One region of the Brevibacillus sp. NRRL NRS-603 genome, then DNA from elsewhere that is predicted to be linked to it. Evidence: riboswitches for the same ligand, from Rfam matches in the RefSeq annotation. Region 1 holds a riboswitch; each other region holds the start of a gene.

Region 1 (4,217 bases):
AGACGGCAATTGATCCAGTGCTTGCTTCAAATCTGCCACCAAGTCATCGAAATCCTCTAAGCCAGCTGACAATCTGATCAAACCATCTGTGATTCCCCTTGCTGCTCTTTCCTCAGCAGGCATCGCTGCATGTGACATCGTAGCCGGGTACGAGAGAATTGTTTCCACTGCCCCGAGGCTGACAGCCACAATCGGCAATTTCACGCGATCAAACAGCGCTTTTGCTCGCTCGCGGCTCCCTACATCAAAGGAAAGAACAGCCCCATGACCAGTCGCTTGTTGTGTTTGAATCAGGTGGCCGGGGTGATCCGTCAGTCCCGTATAGTAAACTCGGCTTACTTGTGGATGCGCAGACAACCAGTCAGCCAGGCTCGCGGCTGTCTTCGTGCTCACATCCAGCCGGGCTTTCAATGTTTTGAGCCCACGCATCACGAGCCAGCAGTCCTGCACACCCAAAATCGCTCCCATGCCATTCTGGATAAAGTAGAGCTGCTCCCCTAACGAAGCCTCTCTGGTCACGGCCAGACCAGCCACAACATCACTATGCCCTCCGATAAACTTGGTTGCACTATGAATGACCACATCTGCGCCCAGTTCCAATGGACGCTGATAATACGGGGTAAGGAATGTATTATCAACAATGACGAGCAAGCCGTGTTCCTTCGCGATACGAGAAACCGTTGCAATATCTGTCACCTTTAAGGTGGGATTGGAGGGGGTCTCCAGGTAAACTCCTTTCGTTACCGGTGTAATGGCTGCACGAACAGCTTCTGTATCTGTTGCATCCACGAACGTAACGGAGATGCCCATTCTCGACAATACTTTGGTCAAAAAACGAAACGTGCCACCGTAGACATCTTCTGCCACTACAACATGGTCTCCTGCTGAAAACAGCATGAACACGCTGGAAATGGCAGCCATGCCCGATGAGAACGCGAAACCGCGTGCGCCTCCTTCCAGAGACGCAATGGCTTCCTCCAAAGCCTGCCTGGTCGGATTGCCTGATCTGGCGTAATCAAAAGCACCTGGCTGATCGATATCAGCCTGATGAAACGTGGAAGCTTGATAAATCGGAACCGACGACGCACCTGTGAACGGGTCAATGCAAGTGGAACCGTGGAGGATCTTGGTTGCGAAATTCATCGTACACTCCCTCCTACAGCCAAACTAGCATTCAAGGCTTGAAACAAATCGGCTATTACATCATCTGGATGCTCGATGCCAACCGACAGTCGCAACAATCGATCACAAACACCGACATGCTCTCTCACTTCTTGGGGGATATCGGCGTGAGTCTGCGTCGCCGGATACGTACACAATGACTCGACACCACCCAGACTTTCCGCAAAGGACACGATTTGCAGATTTTGCAGGAACAACCCCACCTGCTCCACATCGCGTACGCGGAACGATACCATCCCACTATGACCAGTCGCTTGATTCACTTGGATCTCATGCCCCGGATGCTCTGCCAGACCTGGATAAAATACCTCCGCTACTGCCGGATGCTCACGCAGCTTTTCCGCTACAATCAAGGCATTGGATTGATGGCGCTCCATCCGCAATGCCAATGTTTTCATCCCGCGAATGAGAAGCCAGCAATCCTGCGGTCCGAGCACAGCACCGATTGAATTGTGCAAAAACCGGATTTTTTCCGACAACTCTTCCCCTTTTGTTACGATGAGTCCAGCCAGCACATCGTTATGTCCTGCCAAATACTTGGTTGCACTATGTAAGACGATATCTGCACCAAGCTCCAGCGGGCGTTGACAATATGGAGTTAAGAATGTGTTGTCTACAATCGTCAGTAGCCCGTGCTGTTTTGCCAATTGCGTTACTGCTCGAATATCGGTAATCTGCATAAGCGGATTGGTTGGTGTCTCGACGAAGATAGCCTTTGTATCTGGGCGAATCGCATCTTGGAGTGCACCTATGTCACGCAAATCCACGTACGAAAACGTCAGACCATAGCGAGAGAGTACTTGCTCGAACAATCGATAGGTTCCCCCGTACAGATCGAGTGAAACGATTAAATGATCCCCTTGGGAAAACAAGCCCATGACGGTATGAACAGCAGCCATTCCAGAGGCGCAAGCGAATCCTGCATCTCCTGATTCCGCTTCAGCGATGGTCTCCTCCAAAATGGTGCGAGTAGGATTAGCTGTGCGCGTATAATCATATCCAGTGCTCTGTCCCAAGGCAGGATGACGATAAGCCGTTGCATAGTAAACAGGAAAGCTCACCGCCCCTGTTTTTTCGTCTCTACCTACTCCCGCCTGAATCAATTTCGTTTCCAATTTCATGTCTATTTCTCTCCCTCCAATAGTGTACGAGGGCATCAAAAAAGCCCTCTTTCCTCTGAAAGAAGGCTTTGTTTACGTCACCGTAAGCAAATCCTTCTCATCTTTCAGAGTTTGATAACTCTGCAGGAATTAGCACCATTATCTCCCTGTTAAAAATACAGGTGATTGGTTGCCGGGCATCATCGGGCCAGTCCCTCCGCCGCTCTGGATAAGAAGATTGCTATTCAATTCGATTGACCCTAATACTAAAGGATCGGCAGGATTCCTGTCAACAATTTATTTCCACCCGATTAATTTGCATCTTTCAAGGCGGTCATAACTTGATTGTCCAGCTTCGCTGCTGCGTTTTTGTCATACGTTTTTTCATACTGAGGTTCTACGGAAATTCGGGAACCGTAAAACATAATATCACGAACAGCCTCAATTTTAATCTCTGCCATGGCCAGCTTGAGTGGAACACCTTCCAAGCGGTCAGTTTTGACAACAGCACGACCATTAATGGCGAAAGACGAGCCGGCACCAATCAAATGGAGGACAACCTGCGGTTCCTTCTCAATATTTGCCAAAATACGTGAGCGATTATCCACGGCAAAACGAATCGTATCGGCGCTGACAGCATACGTCCAGGACAAGGAGCTGAGCGATGGTGCCCCTGACTCATGGTCTACTGTGCCCAAGGTAACAAAACGCTCCTTTTGCAAGAGCTTAAATAAATCTTCGGAAAGAGATTGGGAAACAGTTTCAGCCATTTCAAAGCCTCCTAACAAACGTTTTGTACGTTCATTGTACCCTTCGCCTAGCTGATAGGCAAACGTTTCCTCTCCACCTTGATTCTGGTTGTCTTTTTCCCTAGACTGGAAGGTAATCATACCGAATGATGGAAGGGGTTGGACAGGTTGTCGCCTACAGACCGCCTCATACAGCAAATTGATCAAGTTCTTGAAGAGCTTCAGGAAGTTCGAAAGGTAAATGAGCGAATGCATAAAATTGCGATGTTCTTAGAAGATATCCGACTAGCAGATGTCATCCAAAATTACACAGCCCCGCGCAAGCTCCTCTGGATCAATTTCCTAGCAGGTCTCGCCCGGGGTCTGGGATTGACGATTGGTACTGCTATCGTTTTGGCTTTCCTCGGCTCTCTTTTGACGCAATTTCTATCGATCCCCATTTTGGGGGATTACATCAGACAATTGGTGGAGTACGTCGAGACTTACAAGCAGCAGCCTTAATGATAGAGACTAGTCTCTGTCCTCGTCACGATCGTCATCGTCGTCATTGTCATGATCGTGATCGTCATTCGATTCCTTACCGTGCTTTTTCCAATAACCATATGCGTTGCCATTGGGATGCTTATCTTTCTGCTTCCCTTTTTCTTTTTTCTTTTTGTCATCATCGTCTTCATCGTCGTCTGTTGGCTTCACAGGCTCGACAATGACTTTAGTGCTTAATGCAACGTCAGCTTTCTTAACCAGCTTATCGTCTTCATATAGTGCGAATTGAATGGTTTTGGCGCTAAAGGAACGATCCTTGTAAGACAACGTCAAAGAAAACTCACCTTTGTCATTCGGTTCAATCTCTTTTTTCTTCCCGTCAGGAGCGATCACAAACAGCTCAGTATCGTCCTTTTTATTCCAGCCGCTTACTGTCCCTTTTACCTGAATGGACTTGGCGGCAGGATTGTTTACAGCAGTCGCCTTGATGGCATATTCGGTCGCTTGATCCTTGTCAGGAGCGTTAACGATTTCTACCTGAACGGATTCGGAATCAACTTTCTTGCCATCCTCGTAAACCTCGATCAGGGCTTTTTGATCTTTTGCTGCTTGTACATCCTTTACTGAAACAGTAAAGCTGCCTACGCCATCCCACAGCTTCTTCACGTTTGCGTCTTTTTTCACACCATTATAGGTGACAGTT
Region 2 (4,217 bases), on a different contig from region 1:
CCCGAGCATGGCCAGCTTGTTGCTGCATACCCGCTGCCATACCTCCGGCCAATACCCAAGACTGGGACGTTCCCAAGTTTCCTCGGATAGCCGGTTTCGGTCGACTGGTCGAAACAAGGAATCCAGTTGTGTTGCCTGATTGGCCATAACGCTACTTCCCTCCACTCGTCAATCTGATGCGCGGGTCAATCACCCGATACAGCAGGTCGATCATGTACAAAGTAAAAATGAGCACAAAGCTGTAAAAGACTGTCGTTCCCAAAATAACAGGATAATCGCGGTTAAAAATGCTTTCCACGAAGTATTTGCCGAGCCCGGGAATGGCGAAAATCTTTTCCACCACAAAGGTTCCGGTCATCAGGTTGGCAAACAGCGGACCAATAAAAGTAAGAACCGGCAGTATGGCGTTGCGCATCCCGTGTCTAACGACAATGGAAAAGGTGCCAAGCCCTTTTGCCTCCGCTGTACTTATGTATTCCTGTTGCCAAACCTCAAGCATACTGGCTCGAACAAAACGGGCAATAATGGCGAGCGGACCGATAGCGAGCGCAAGCGTTGGAAGAATCGAGTGTTCCCAGCTCCCCCACGCAGCAACGGGAAATAGCTCCCATTTGACCGCCAAGTACTTGATCAACAGTGGCGCTAGAATAAAGCTGGGGACGGAAATTCCGATGATCGCTGCAAACATGGACAAGAAATCCAGCGTTCGATTGTGATAGAGTGCCGCTACGATTCCCAGTGTGATTCCACCTACTAGCGCGACAATAAACGACTGGAGTCCCAGAACAGCCGAGGCGGGAAATCCCTCTGCAATCAGCTTGTTCACATCCCTCGTCTTGGACTGGATAGAGGGCCCCAAGTCAAATTGCAGCAGTCCTTTCAGATAGAGCAAGTACTGTACCGTGATTGGCTGATCCAGGTTGTACTCCGCCCGCATGTTCTTCACTACTTCTTCCGGAAGCATTTTGGCGTCAGAAGCGAATGGATCACCCGGAATCAGGTGCATGGTCACAAATGTTACCGTGACAATAATCCACAGCGTAACGATCATGAGAAAGCCACGCTTGACTGCATAATGAAGCACGTTGTTTCCTCCTTCACAAAAAACAAAGTAAAAAGATATAAATACAATGAATTGAAAATATAGAAAACCCCTCTCCGAAAAGAAGAGGGGCGATTGCACGGTTCCCACCTTCTCATCTCGCAGAATAACTCCGCAGGAATTAGCACCGTAAGGTCAATCAGACCAAGGTTGCCGGGTTTCATCGGGCCAGTCCCTCCACCACTCTCGATAAGAATGTTCTATGAAATTTAATTTCATCGTAAAATTCTTTTTTATCTTATCATTTTACTCGGATATGTCAATGCTGTTCAATGACAATTGATTTTTCTTTATTTTTTATGGAAATATAAAAATGTCTGCCCAAATCTTAATCGTGGTGGCTAGGATCAACAAGGCAAGAATAGTTTGGAGAATACGGGTACCCAAACATTTGCTGACCTTCGCACCGAGCGGCGCTGCCATGATGCTTGCGATTACCATGATCACGGATGGCCACAGCAATATGTCCCCCGCCATCCATTTCCCTACGGTCGAACCGATGGAGGAAAGAAACGTGATGGCAAGAGAGGAAGCAATTGCAACTCTCGTCGGTATCTTGAGGATGATCAACATGATGGGAACCAAAATAAAAGCGCCAGCGGCCCCAACAATTCCGGAGGCTCCTCCTACAATCAAAGCGGATAATACGGCTGTTGGTTTATGAAAGATAACCTTGGTATTTTCACGTTCATCTACTCGCTTTTTTGGCAGGAACATCAAGATGACAGCAATGGTGGCCAGAATGGCGTAAACGATATGGATGGCTTCTGCGGAAAGATATTTTCCTCCATATCCTCCAAGCAAGCTACCGACAATAATGGCACTTCCCATGCACAGAACGAGCTGGTAATGGATAACCTTATCTTTGCGCAGAGTCCAAACAGCAGCTAGGGTGGCAAAAAATACTTGGACGGCACTTATTCCGGATACTTCGTGAGCTGTGTAAGCAACAAATCCAAGGGCGGGCGGAATGTACAGAAGCATTGGATACTTGATGATGGAGCCCCCGATTCCCACGAGACCAGAAATAAACGATCCCGCGAAACCGATAACAAACAGTGTGATCACAAGATCGATAGTCATAGGCTCACTCTTTGCAACTCCTCGCTTCGTTTTATCCTCGTTCTACAACTGCCAAGCCGTCTAGTTGCCATTTCAAGATTCCGCCGCTCAAATTTATTACATCCTTGAATCCGTTTGCTTTCAGGATGCTTGCTCCAATGGCGGATCGGACACCGGAGCGGCACTGTACGAGAACTGGCTTCTCGTGAGGAATCTCATCCAGCCGCATGGCGAGAGTACCGAGCATGATGTGCTGTGCATCCGGAATGTGTCCTTCCTTCCACTCAGCCAGATTGCGTACATCCACTACGTGAACCTCTCCTTTTTCCACCCGTTCTGCAATCTCCAGCGGTGTTACGTCTTCGATTATCTCGAGCGAAGACTCTTCACTTTCCATTAGCTTGCCGCTGTCGATAAAGCCTGTGACACGATCAATCCCTACAGCATGCAAGGCTTGTAAAATCTCGTCCAGCTCATCTGGGTTGCCCAGGATGTGAACCGGACGATCGTAATCGACGATCCAGCCCGCCCAGTTGGCAAATGACTTGTTAAAAGGAATGTGAAGTGTTCCCGCCAGATGCCCCTTCGCAAATTTCTGGAAAGGACGCGTATCGATCACCTGTCCGTTTCCCAGCGATTCCTTTACCGCTTCAAGCGAGTTGAACTCTTGAACAACAGGGAGTTCCTTGAGCAAGGCAGGGCCTTCCTTATTCACGCGTTTCATCACGGCAAAATACGTTGGCGGCTCTGGTTGTCCATCCAGGAGTGTATTGACGAATTCCTCTTCAGTGGAGAGTAACAGCGCCCAGTTAAAGAGCTTTTCATAACCGACGGTAGAAGACGGTACGGCCCCCAATGCTTTCCCGCAAGCACTTCCTGCGCCATGAGCTGGCCATACCTGCATATAATCCGGCAGTTGCTTGAATTTTTGGAGGGACTGGAACATGGCTCTTGCACCTAACTCGGACGTCCCCTTCATTCCTGCCGCTTTTTCGAGCAAGTCCGGTCTGCCGATATCGCCGACAAAAACGAAATCTCCCGTGAAGATCCCGATGGGGCGATCTGCATTCCCTCCGACGTCTGTCAAAAGGAAAGAGATGCTCTCAGGTGTATGGCCAGGAGTATGCATGACTTCAAATAGCAGGTTTCCAATAAAAAAACGATCTCCATCGTGGACAAGCTGATGGTTCAAACCTTCCAAGTACTGATATTTCCATTCCTCATCGCCTTCATTGGATAAAAACAGCTTCGCCTGATGAGCTGCGCCCAGTTCCCTGGCACCAGATACAAAATCAGCGTGAATGTGAGTTTCGGTGGCGGCTACAATGGTAACTCCCTCTGCTTTGGCGACTTGAAAATAAGGAGCCAGATTGCGGGCGGGATCGATCACAATCGCCTCCCCGGTTTTTTGGCAGCCGACCAGATAAGATGCATGGGCCAGCTTTTCATCATAAAAGTAACGCAACAACATCGTGCATTCCTCCTTTAACACGTCTGTTATTTGTTTGATTTTTCCGCGAGTACTTCGAGCAGTGATTGGATAAAACGAACTGTTTTTTGGACGATGGGCTCTTTCATGAGCTTGTAAAGCGCTGAAATGCTGCTTCTCCCCCTCTCTTTTAAAAACTTCCTTACATTAATCCTTTAAGCATGCCCTTCCAATAAAGGATGGGAAGCAGTTCTCTTTTCATCAGGTACATACTGAACCTCTCTTTAGATTGGTCAAAAGGAAAGGTTTCACACGGCTTCAGGTTGTAATCAAATTCGGCTAGCACCAGTTTGTTGTACCCCGTTACGAGTGGGCAGGATGTATAACCGTTGTACTTGGCAGCCAAAGGGGTACCATTGATCAGTGCGAGCAGGTTTTTCTCGACAACTGGCGCTTGTTTGCGAATCGCAGCTCCGGTTTTGGACGTAGGAAGATTCGTGCAATCGCCGATGCCGAAAATAGTGTGGTATCTTTTGTGCACAAGCGTAAATGGATCGACATCGACCCAGCCTCCATTGTCTGCCAATGCGCTGTTTGCAATGAAATCGGGCGCTTTCATGGGAG
Region 3 (4,217 bases), on a different contig from region 1:
TGCTGTCGAAGGCTCACTCACAATGTTCGCCCGAAATACCTGCGGCTTTGCATTTGCAGGCTTTTCAGCAGGTGCTGCTGTTCCCTCAGCCGGAGGGGTTGTCGTTGATGGCTGCGTACTCGTGGAACATCCAGCTAACACGCTTCCGGCGACCAGCATCGCGCCAAGAAACATCTTGAGATTTCTTTTCATCAGAAAATTCCCCCTTATCTATATTTTCCCACTTCAAACACAATATACTCGACGGGAAATAAGTTGAAAACGGGGACGAGATAGATTTAACTAAATTTTATAAAAATTCACTATATTATAAATAAAAGTGAAACCCAACCAGCTTTGGAGGCCAGTTGGGTTTCTTTGATTGATCAATTATTTCTTCATTAGAACGCTGGAATAATCGCGCCTTTGTATTCATCTTCAATGAACTTTTTCACTTCAGGTGAGTTCAGTTCTTTTGCCAGCTTTTGAATAGCTTCGGAATCCTTGTTGTCAGGACGAGCTACCAAGAAGTTTGCGTATGGAGAATCTTTATCTTCAATAAACAGAGCGTCTTTAGTTGGAACAAGCTTTGCTTCCAGCGCGTAGTTCGTGTTGATCAGCGCCAAATCTACTTCTTCCAGTACACGTGGCAACATTGCTGCTTCTACTTCTTTGAATTTCAGGTTTTTCTTGTTCTCAACAACGTCTTTCACTGTACCGCTGATGCCAGCGCCTTCTTTCAGCTTGATCACGCCGTTTTTCTCCAAGAGTGCGAGTGCGCGACCGCTGTTTGTCGGATCGTTAGGCAGCGCGATTGTTGCGCCATCAACTAATTCATCTACAGATTTTATTTTTTTGCTGTACGCGCCGAATGGCTCGATGTGTACAGGCACTACCGGCACCAGGTTCATGTTTTGTCCTTTATTGAAGTCTTCCAGGTAAGGCTTGTGCTGGAAGAAGTTTGCGTCGAGTTGTTTCTCGTTCACTTGAACGTTAGGCTGTACGTAATCAGTGAACTCTTGGACTTCCAGGTTCACGCCTTGTTCTTTCAGTTTTGGTTGAATGAACTTCAAGATTGCTGCATGTGGAACGGGAGAAGCGCCTACCTTCAATGTTACTTCCTTTTGTCCGCCTTGTGCGCCGCCTTCAGCTGGAGCAGGTGCTGTTTCGGTTTTGCCTCCGCAAGCTGCCAAAGAAAATGCCAACACAGTAGAAAGTACAGATACGACTAGCTTTTTCATGAATGATTTCCCCCTTGCATGTATTTCGTCTTATTTTTTGAAAATCTATATGGAAAGATCCTATTTACGGCTGAATTTCAGAACCAGACGGTCCCCCAGCGATTGTAAGATCTGTACCATCACCAGCAAAATAACAACAGTCACAATCATGACATCGGTTTGGAAACGCTGATAACCGTATCGGATCGCCAAATCACCCAAACCGCCACCGCCAATAACCCCAGACATTGCAGTGTAGGAGACCAGCGTAACCGTCGTGATCGTAATACCTGCGATCAGTCCTGATCTAGACTCTGGCAAAAGGACATTCCAGACGATCTGCCAATTGGAAGCACCCATAGATTGTGCGGCCTCAATCACGCCTTTATCAATCTCACGCAGAGAGGTTTCCACCAAACGCGCGAAAAATGGAGCGGCACCAAACACGAGCGGCGGAATGGCACCCAGTACGCCGAGGGAGGTTCCTACGATCATTTTCGTCACAGGAATCAGCAAGATCATCAGAATGATAAATGGTACCGAGCGCAATACGTTGACAACGAATGATGCGATCGTATAAAAAGTGCGGTTTTGCAAAAGCTGTCCGCGTGAAGTCAAAAACAGAATGATGCCCAACGGCAAACCAATCAGGACGGTAAACAGGGTGGAAAAGCCGAGCATCGTGAGCGTGTCTATCGTACCTTCGCCGATTTCAGCCCAATCCACATTCTCGAATGTCCAGTCCATTTATATCACCTCTACTTCCAAGCCACGTTGGCGCAGCGTTTCAATGGTCTTTTGATTTTGTGCAACATCGCCTTCTAGCTCGATCACCAGCTGACCATACGGCGTATCCTTCATGCGAGAAATGGTTCCCTGCAAAATGCTGAACACCGTACCTGTCTCTTGCATCGTTTGGAATAGGATCGGCTGGTACGTTTTTTCACCGAGGAAGGTGACACGAGCAATCGTGCGGTTCCCCGAAGCCTTTTCGTGCTCAACCGCTTCGCGCAGCTCTGTAGAATCTGCTACTTGCTCCACGAATTCTTGTGTCGTTGGATGCTTCGGACGAAGGAATACATCCAGTACGTTACCCGACTCGACGATCTTTCCTCCATCAATCACGCCGACACGATCACAAATAGAGCGAATGACGTGCATCTCGTGGGTAATCAACACAATGGTCAAGCCCAGTTTGCGGTTGATGTCCAAGAGCAGTGCCAGAATGGAGTTCGTCGTCTGCGGATCGAGAGCCGATGTAGCTTCGTCACAGAGCAGCACTTTTGGATCATTCGCGAGCGCACGGGCGATCCCGACGCGCTGCTTCTGTCCGCCAGACAGCTGGGAAGGATATTTGTCCTTATGTGCCTCCAAGCCCACCAGCTTCAGCAGCTCGTTTACTTTCTTATCAATCTCTGCCTTCGGACGCTTTGCCAGCTTGAGCGGAAAAGCGACATTTTCGCCGACTGTCGAAGATGACAGCAAGTTGAAGTGCTGAAAAATCATGCCGATTGCGCGACGCTTTTCTTGCAGCTTCCCTTCATCCAGCTTTGTCAAATCGACGCCGTCCACAATAACTTCCCCTGAAGTTGGGCGCTCTAGCAAATTGATGCACCGGATCAACGTACTTTTCCCTGCACCAGAGTGTCCGATAATCCCGTAAATCTCGCCTTGCTCTATGGAAAGGTCGATCCCCGTTAACGCTGGGATGGTTTTACCCTGTACTTGATAGCTTTTATGCAAATGACGCAGTTGGATCAACGCATCCACCTCCCGACCATAATCTTGATAAAATATGAAAACCCCTTTTTCATAAACGAAAAAGGGGCTGCAACGCAATGTATACGTTCGCATCCACCCTTCTCATCTACACAAGATCCAAACAATCCTGTAGGAATTGGCACCGCGACGTTCATTCAAAAATGAACCGGCTGCCGGGCTTCATAGGGCCTGTCCCTCCGCCTCTCTTGATAAGAAAGATATCTACGTATATTATGTTCGTTTTTTCTATTTCTTGATGATACAAAACGGATTATATCCTTTTTGAAAATATCACGTCAATAGTAATAGCAGGAAAAAGTTTTTTGACACACTTAGTCCATTACACCATTACGGGTAACTGTCGCCTCTACTTGAAATTCAAACCTTGCCTTTTTGTACTTCTCTCTCCATTCATCCATAGCCATTTTCTCTTTTCTTCTCACGTTTGCCTTATAGACAATGCCAAAGCCCGTCGGGTCGACCTCCAAATCTTGGAGCTTTTTCATGACTATCCTTGCTTGTCTTTCTAATTCCTTCTCCAGGGCCTCCTCCATCTTCCTCATCAAACTCGGATTATCCAGCTTAATCGGAACGGTCAGCTCTAAAATGCGGGCTTTTAAATGAATATTCACTTTGAATTTTGGTGGATCGGCCTGTTCCAATTGGACTTTTGACTCGCTGTTGATCGTATCAAAGACTAATTGCACCTCTTCTTTTTCTCCCGCCGGGCTGTTGGGAGTCATATTGAAAGTTTTAGCAGGGACTGATATCTCATAGCTGCCCGTCTTGTACTTGCCCCGAATCAGCTTTAAGATAAATGCTTCATTGGGCGAAATCCAATCAATATATTTATCTCCTTTAAACAAAGCCACGCCTTTGATAACAATTTCGTCTCCTTTGCGTGATACATAAGGCATTTGCGAATCGATTCCCTCGTCATAATAGGCTCGAATAAATTCATGAATCGTTGAGGATGGAATTTTCTCTCCTCTGATATTTTGATCGATCATCCGATACATGTACGTTCCGATATTGCCCTGCGATTTATAGGGATATGTCAGCAATTCATATGTCTCCCCCTCGTACACACAAAGGAAGATTCTGCTTGAGAGCGATGGATCGCGGTACAGCGTATCGATTAGGCTTCCGATTCCCGCCTTGGCCATATCCTTTCCATAGAGCGCTACCCGCAACTGGCCTGCCAAGACACGTTTGTCCGACTGCAAGTTTGTCTTATCCCGTATGCCCTTGCTCGTC
Region 4 (4,217 bases), on a different contig from region 1:
CAGTGTAATGGTGTCGGCGGAAGAGGCCGTCTTACCATTGAAAAAAGTGATTCCAGCCTTGAGCAAGATGACAATAAGAGTGGATCGTACAAGCTATGGAATCAGTGATCTCATGTTACTGGAAGGCGATAATGCGCGTGCCAAGGTTGCTTATGATATACAGACAGGACAAATTGAGAGCTTTACAATCAATGGTGATCGGGGAGAACAGAAGGAAGGGAAATTGCCATCAGCCAAGACTGCTGAGAATGCAGCAAGCGCATTTCTTCAAGCTTTTTTGGGGGAGGAAAGTAAGACCTATCAGCTCGTCGAGACTCAGATCTATTCCGACGAGCATATGGTAAAAGACCCATGGATGAGCGTGAATTATCAACGGATCGAAAACGGCCAGCCCGTCCCGTTCGACGTAATGTCGGTTGGAATTGACCAACGTGAGCAAGTCGCGTTTTTCGGGCGATTGAACAAGAGCGAACAAGCCTTTTTCACCAAGCTGACAGATGCCATGCCCGATTTGAGCCCATCCCTTCTTCTTTTGGATAAAGAAAAGAACCACGATGGCATGTCATTCATTTTGGGGAAAACGAACAAAGAGGGACATCAGGTTTCCCTTGTGATCACTGGCAATGGTCAAGCATTGGAACATTATAGGCTTCTGTTTAAGGATGAAAAGGAAGCAAAGAGCCAGAAAAGAGCAGAAGGAGCAAAAGCATTGGAGCAAGAGCGACAGTTCCTGAACAAGCTGCTCGGGGCTGATAGCGAGAACTATCGGTTGTTGGACGCCAACCATCCGGGATTGTACCTGAGATACTATAACGGGATGCCGGTGTTGTCTGATGAAATAAGCATCGAAACAACCGACTCTGGCCACCTCGAATATTTCAATAAGGGGCTCGAATCATTTGAGCCGTCGCAGTACCCGGATGTATCGACTGCTGTGTCAGAAGAGGTAGCCATCAAAGAGCTGAGCGAGCATATGAAGCTTCGATACGTGCAGAATCCGAGAATACAGCCACAATCAAAACAAGGGGATATGTGGCAGCCCATTCTGGAGTACACACCAGCTGTTTCCTTCATGCAAAGAGGACGTGAAGATGGTCAGGAGTGGTATATCGACGCGACCAATGGCAAGATGGTGTATGGAACGGGAGATAACGGGCTTGCTTATGATCAGTTGAATACGAAGGAAGCACATCCGATCGAATCTCCAAAGGAATACGTCAAGGTTCGCTCCAAGGATGAGGCAAAAGCGTTGCTGCAGGCGGAATTCGGCATACAAGTGGATGACTCGACCTATAGAGAGAGTAACCGTGACGGACGCAAGGAATACGTCTGGAATGATAAAAATGACAAGTATATCGGCGTAGAAGTTCTCGCAGAAACAGGCAGTGTCGTCGGGCTGGGGACACCGCGTTCCGATACAGCAGTGACAGTCAAACGCGAGCAAGCGGAAGAGGCTGCACTTGCCTTTCTGCCTAAATACGTTGATCCAGGCATAAAAGAAGTGCAATTGGCGAAAGTCATACAGCCAGACGAAGCGAATCCTGTGTCATCGGGCGAATGGGAATTCAGATATCTCATGAGCAAGGATGGCATTCCAGTACAGGATCGCTGGCCAAAAGTGGCTTATTCAGTAACAGTCGATCCGTCTTCTGGCAAAGTGACAAAGTTTGAAAACTACAGAGAGACGCACGAGCTGGTGGAGCTTCCAGCATCCGACGAGATCGTCTCGAAAGACAAGGCTGTTGAGGCGTATTTACGCGTCATGCCTTTAAAGCTGGTCTATTTGATGAGAGATGTGGATGGGCAAAAAATAGCTCAACCAAAGCTGGCGTATGTGCCGTGGAGTGACGAAAAGCTGGCGTTCAAATATATTACTCTGGATGCCGTGACAGGCAAGATCATCACCAAATAACAAGAAAAAAAGGCTATCCCGCAGCCATTCCTGATGGCTTTTGGGATAGCCTTTTTTACACACTTATTTAACAGTCGTCACACGAACACCCGATAATTACCAACAGGATAAACAGCACGAGCACGATTGCGAAGCAGTCACCGAAGAATCCGTTTCCGCAGTAAGATGTACTCATCTTTGTTTCCCCTCCTTTCCGTTATACTCCAGTCTATACACGAATGCCGATATTGGACTGGGCGGATGCCCAGCTTAGGCAAAAATGGGCGCGTAAGAGAAGTGGTTCAGTAAAAAATAGACAATTCACAATTGACGAGTAGACAAAGGGGGTGTTAAGATACTTGCAAACATTCCATACATTTCGCAAACCAACTAAATGACAAGTGTACGACTCTTATCCAGAGAGGCAGAGGGACTGGCCTGATGAAGCCTCGGCAACCGGTAAAAATCCGGTGCCAATTCCAGCAAAGCTACGTGCTTTGAAAGATAAGAGGATGTCTCAGGCGTTTTCGTATCTGCTGACAAATCCTCTTCTTTCAAAGAAGAGGATTTTTTATTTTAAACCGATTGCGGAGAATAAGCCGATGCAAGGGAGAAAAGGGGCACGTCAATGAAACCAACTTTTCGCGAACAGCTTTCCCGGAAAATTCTGATTCTGGACGGTGCAATGGGCACCATGCTTCAACAGGCGAATCTGACTGCTGATGATTTCGGCGGTGAAGCCTATGATGGCTGTAATGAACTCCTGAACCTGACCAGACCAGATGTGATTCGTTCCATTCATGAGAAATATTTAGAGGCAGGCGCAGATATCGTCGAGACAAACACGTTTGGTGCTGCTTCCATCGTTTTGGCTGAGTACGATGTGGCAGAGAAAGACCTTGAGATCAATATAGCGGCAGCTCGCTTGGCCAGAGAAGCGGTGGATGCCTATTCCACGGAGGAGTGGCCGCGTTATGTAGCAGGTGCGATGGGACCGACGACCAAAACCCTTTCGTTGACAGGTGGTGTCACTTTCGAAGAACTGGTCGAGGCGTATTATCGTCAGGCAAAAGGTCTGATTCTCGGCGGCTCCGATGTTCTTCTCTTGGAAACCTCGCAAGATACGTTGAACGTCAAGGCTGGCGGAATCGGGATTCGCAAAGCTTTTGAAGAGCTTGGCCAGGAGCTCCCGGTGATGCTCTCAGGTACGATTGAGCCGATGGGCACAACGCTGGCAGGTCAAAACATCGAGGCGTTTTACATTTCGTTGGAGCATATAAAGCCTGTCTCTATTGGTCTGAACTGTGCGACAGGACCAGAGTTCATGCGTGATCATCTGCGGACTCTGTCAGGAATTGCCCAATGTGCGGTCAGCTGCTATCCAAACGCAGGCTTACCAGACGAGAACGGCCATTACCATGAAACGCCACAGGGGCTTGCTTCGAAAATGCGGGCGTTCGCTGAACAGGGCTGGATAAATGTCGCTGGCGGTTGCTGCGGAACAACGCCTGACCATATTCAAGCGATGGCAGAAGCATTGAAAGACTGCAAGCCACGCAGTGCAGCTGTAGAACCGCTGAGCGCGGTCTCCGGGATCGAGGTCGTTTATGTTGAAGATGACAATCGTCCTTTGCTAGTAGGGGAGCGGACCAATGTCATCGGTTCCAAAAAATTCCGTGATTTGATTGCAGCTGGTCACTACGAAGAAGCATCTGACATTGCCCGAGCCCAAGTGAAGCGCGGCGCACATGTCATCGATATATGCTTGGCTGACCCCGACCGTGACGAATACGAAGATATGGAAAAATTCCTACAGTTCATCGTGAAAAAAGTAAAAGCGCCGCTCATGATCGACTCGACAGATGCGAAGGTCATGGAGCTGGGACTTCGCTATTCGCAAGGGAAGGCCATTCTCAACTCGATCAACCTGGAAGACGGGTTGGAGCGATTTGAGGAAGTGGTTCCGCTCATTCACAAGTTCGGTGCCTCGGTTGTCGTTGGAACGATTGAAGAAGCGGGTATGGCTATCACTCGCGAAAAGAAGCTGGAGGTCGCGCAACGCTCGTACGACATTCTCGTCAACCAGTATGGAATAAAGCCACAGGATATTATTTTCGATCCACTCGTCTTTCCAGTAGGGACAGGGGATGAACAATACATCGGCTCTGCAAAGGAAACCGTAGAAGGCATTCGTTTGATCAAACAGGCAATGCCTGCTTGCAAGACGATCCTGGGTGTCAGTAACGTTTCCTTCGGCTTGCCTCCTGCGGGTCGGGAAGTGCTGAATGCGGTCTTCTTGTACCACACCACTCTCGCAGGGCTTGAT

Evidence for each region. A riboswitch is a leader RNA that binds a small molecule or an ion and turns the genes downstream of it on or off. The one in region 1 is predicted to bind S-adenosylmethionine.
Region 2: another riboswitch for S-adenosylmethionine. It lies ahead of C7R94_RS08630 (ABC transporter permease); the one in region 1 lies ahead of C7R94_RS16605 (aminotransferase class I/II-fold pyridoxal phosphate-dependent enzyme).
Region 3: another riboswitch for S-adenosylmethionine. It lies ahead of C7R94_RS18770 (methionine ABC transporter ATP-binding protein); the one in region 1 lies ahead of C7R94_RS16605 (aminotransferase class I/II-fold pyridoxal phosphate-dependent enzyme).
Region 4: another riboswitch for S-adenosylmethionine. It lies ahead of metH (methionine synthase); the one in region 1 lies ahead of C7R94_RS16605 (aminotransferase class I/II-fold pyridoxal phosphate-dependent enzyme).

What each region holds. Positions count from the first base shown of each region.
Region 1 is NZ_PXZN01000016.1:289,053-293,269, reverse strand. It holds gene C7R94_RS16610 (trans-sulfuration enzyme family protein) at 1-1,143, opposite strand, end outside; gene C7R94_RS16605 (aminotransferase class I/II-fold pyridoxal phosphate-dependent enzyme) at 1,140-2,303, opposite strand; SAM riboswitch class I at 2,398-2,518, opposite strand; gene C7R94_RS16600 (pyridoxamine 5'-phosphate oxidase family protein) at 2,594-3,052, opposite strand; gene C7R94_RS16595 (DUF5665 domain-containing protein) at 3,200-3,532, shown strand; gene C7R94_RS16590 (hypothetical protein) at 3,542-4,217, opposite strand, start outside.
Region 2 is NZ_PXZN01000012.1:245,528-249,744, reverse strand. It holds gene C7R94_RS08635 (ABC transporter permease) at 1-147, opposite strand, end outside; gene C7R94_RS08630 (ABC transporter permease) at 152-1,084, opposite strand; SAM riboswitch class I at 1,194-1,298, opposite strand; gene C7R94_RS08625 (sulfite exporter TauE/SafE family protein) at 1,400-2,185, opposite strand; gene C7R94_RS08620 (MBL fold metallo-hydrolase) at 2,217-3,635, opposite strand; gene C7R94_RS08615 (FAD/NAD(P)-binding oxidoreductase) at 3,796-4,217, opposite strand, start outside.
Region 3 is NZ_PXZN01000022.1:13,802-18,018, forward strand. It holds gene C7R94_RS18755 (peptide ABC transporter substrate-binding protein) at 1-192, opposite strand, end outside; gene C7R94_RS18760 (MetQ/NlpA family ABC transporter substrate-binding protein) at 381-1,220, opposite strand; gene C7R94_RS18765 (methionine ABC transporter permease) at 1,281-1,946, opposite strand; gene C7R94_RS18770 (methionine ABC transporter ATP-binding protein) at 1,947-2,960, opposite strand; SAM riboswitch class I at 3,060-3,176, opposite strand; gene C7R94_RS18775 (Ger(x)C family spore germination protein) at 3,293-4,217, opposite strand, start outside.
Region 4 is NZ_PXZN01000014.1:64,532-68,748, reverse strand. It holds gene C7R94_RS14595 (YcdB/YcdC domain-containing protein) at 1-1,912, shown strand, start outside; gene C7R94_RS14590 (YjcZ family sporulation protein) at 1,980-2,087, opposite strand; SAM riboswitch class I at 2,301-2,402, shown strand; gene metH (methionine synthase) at 2,520-4,217, shown strand, end outside.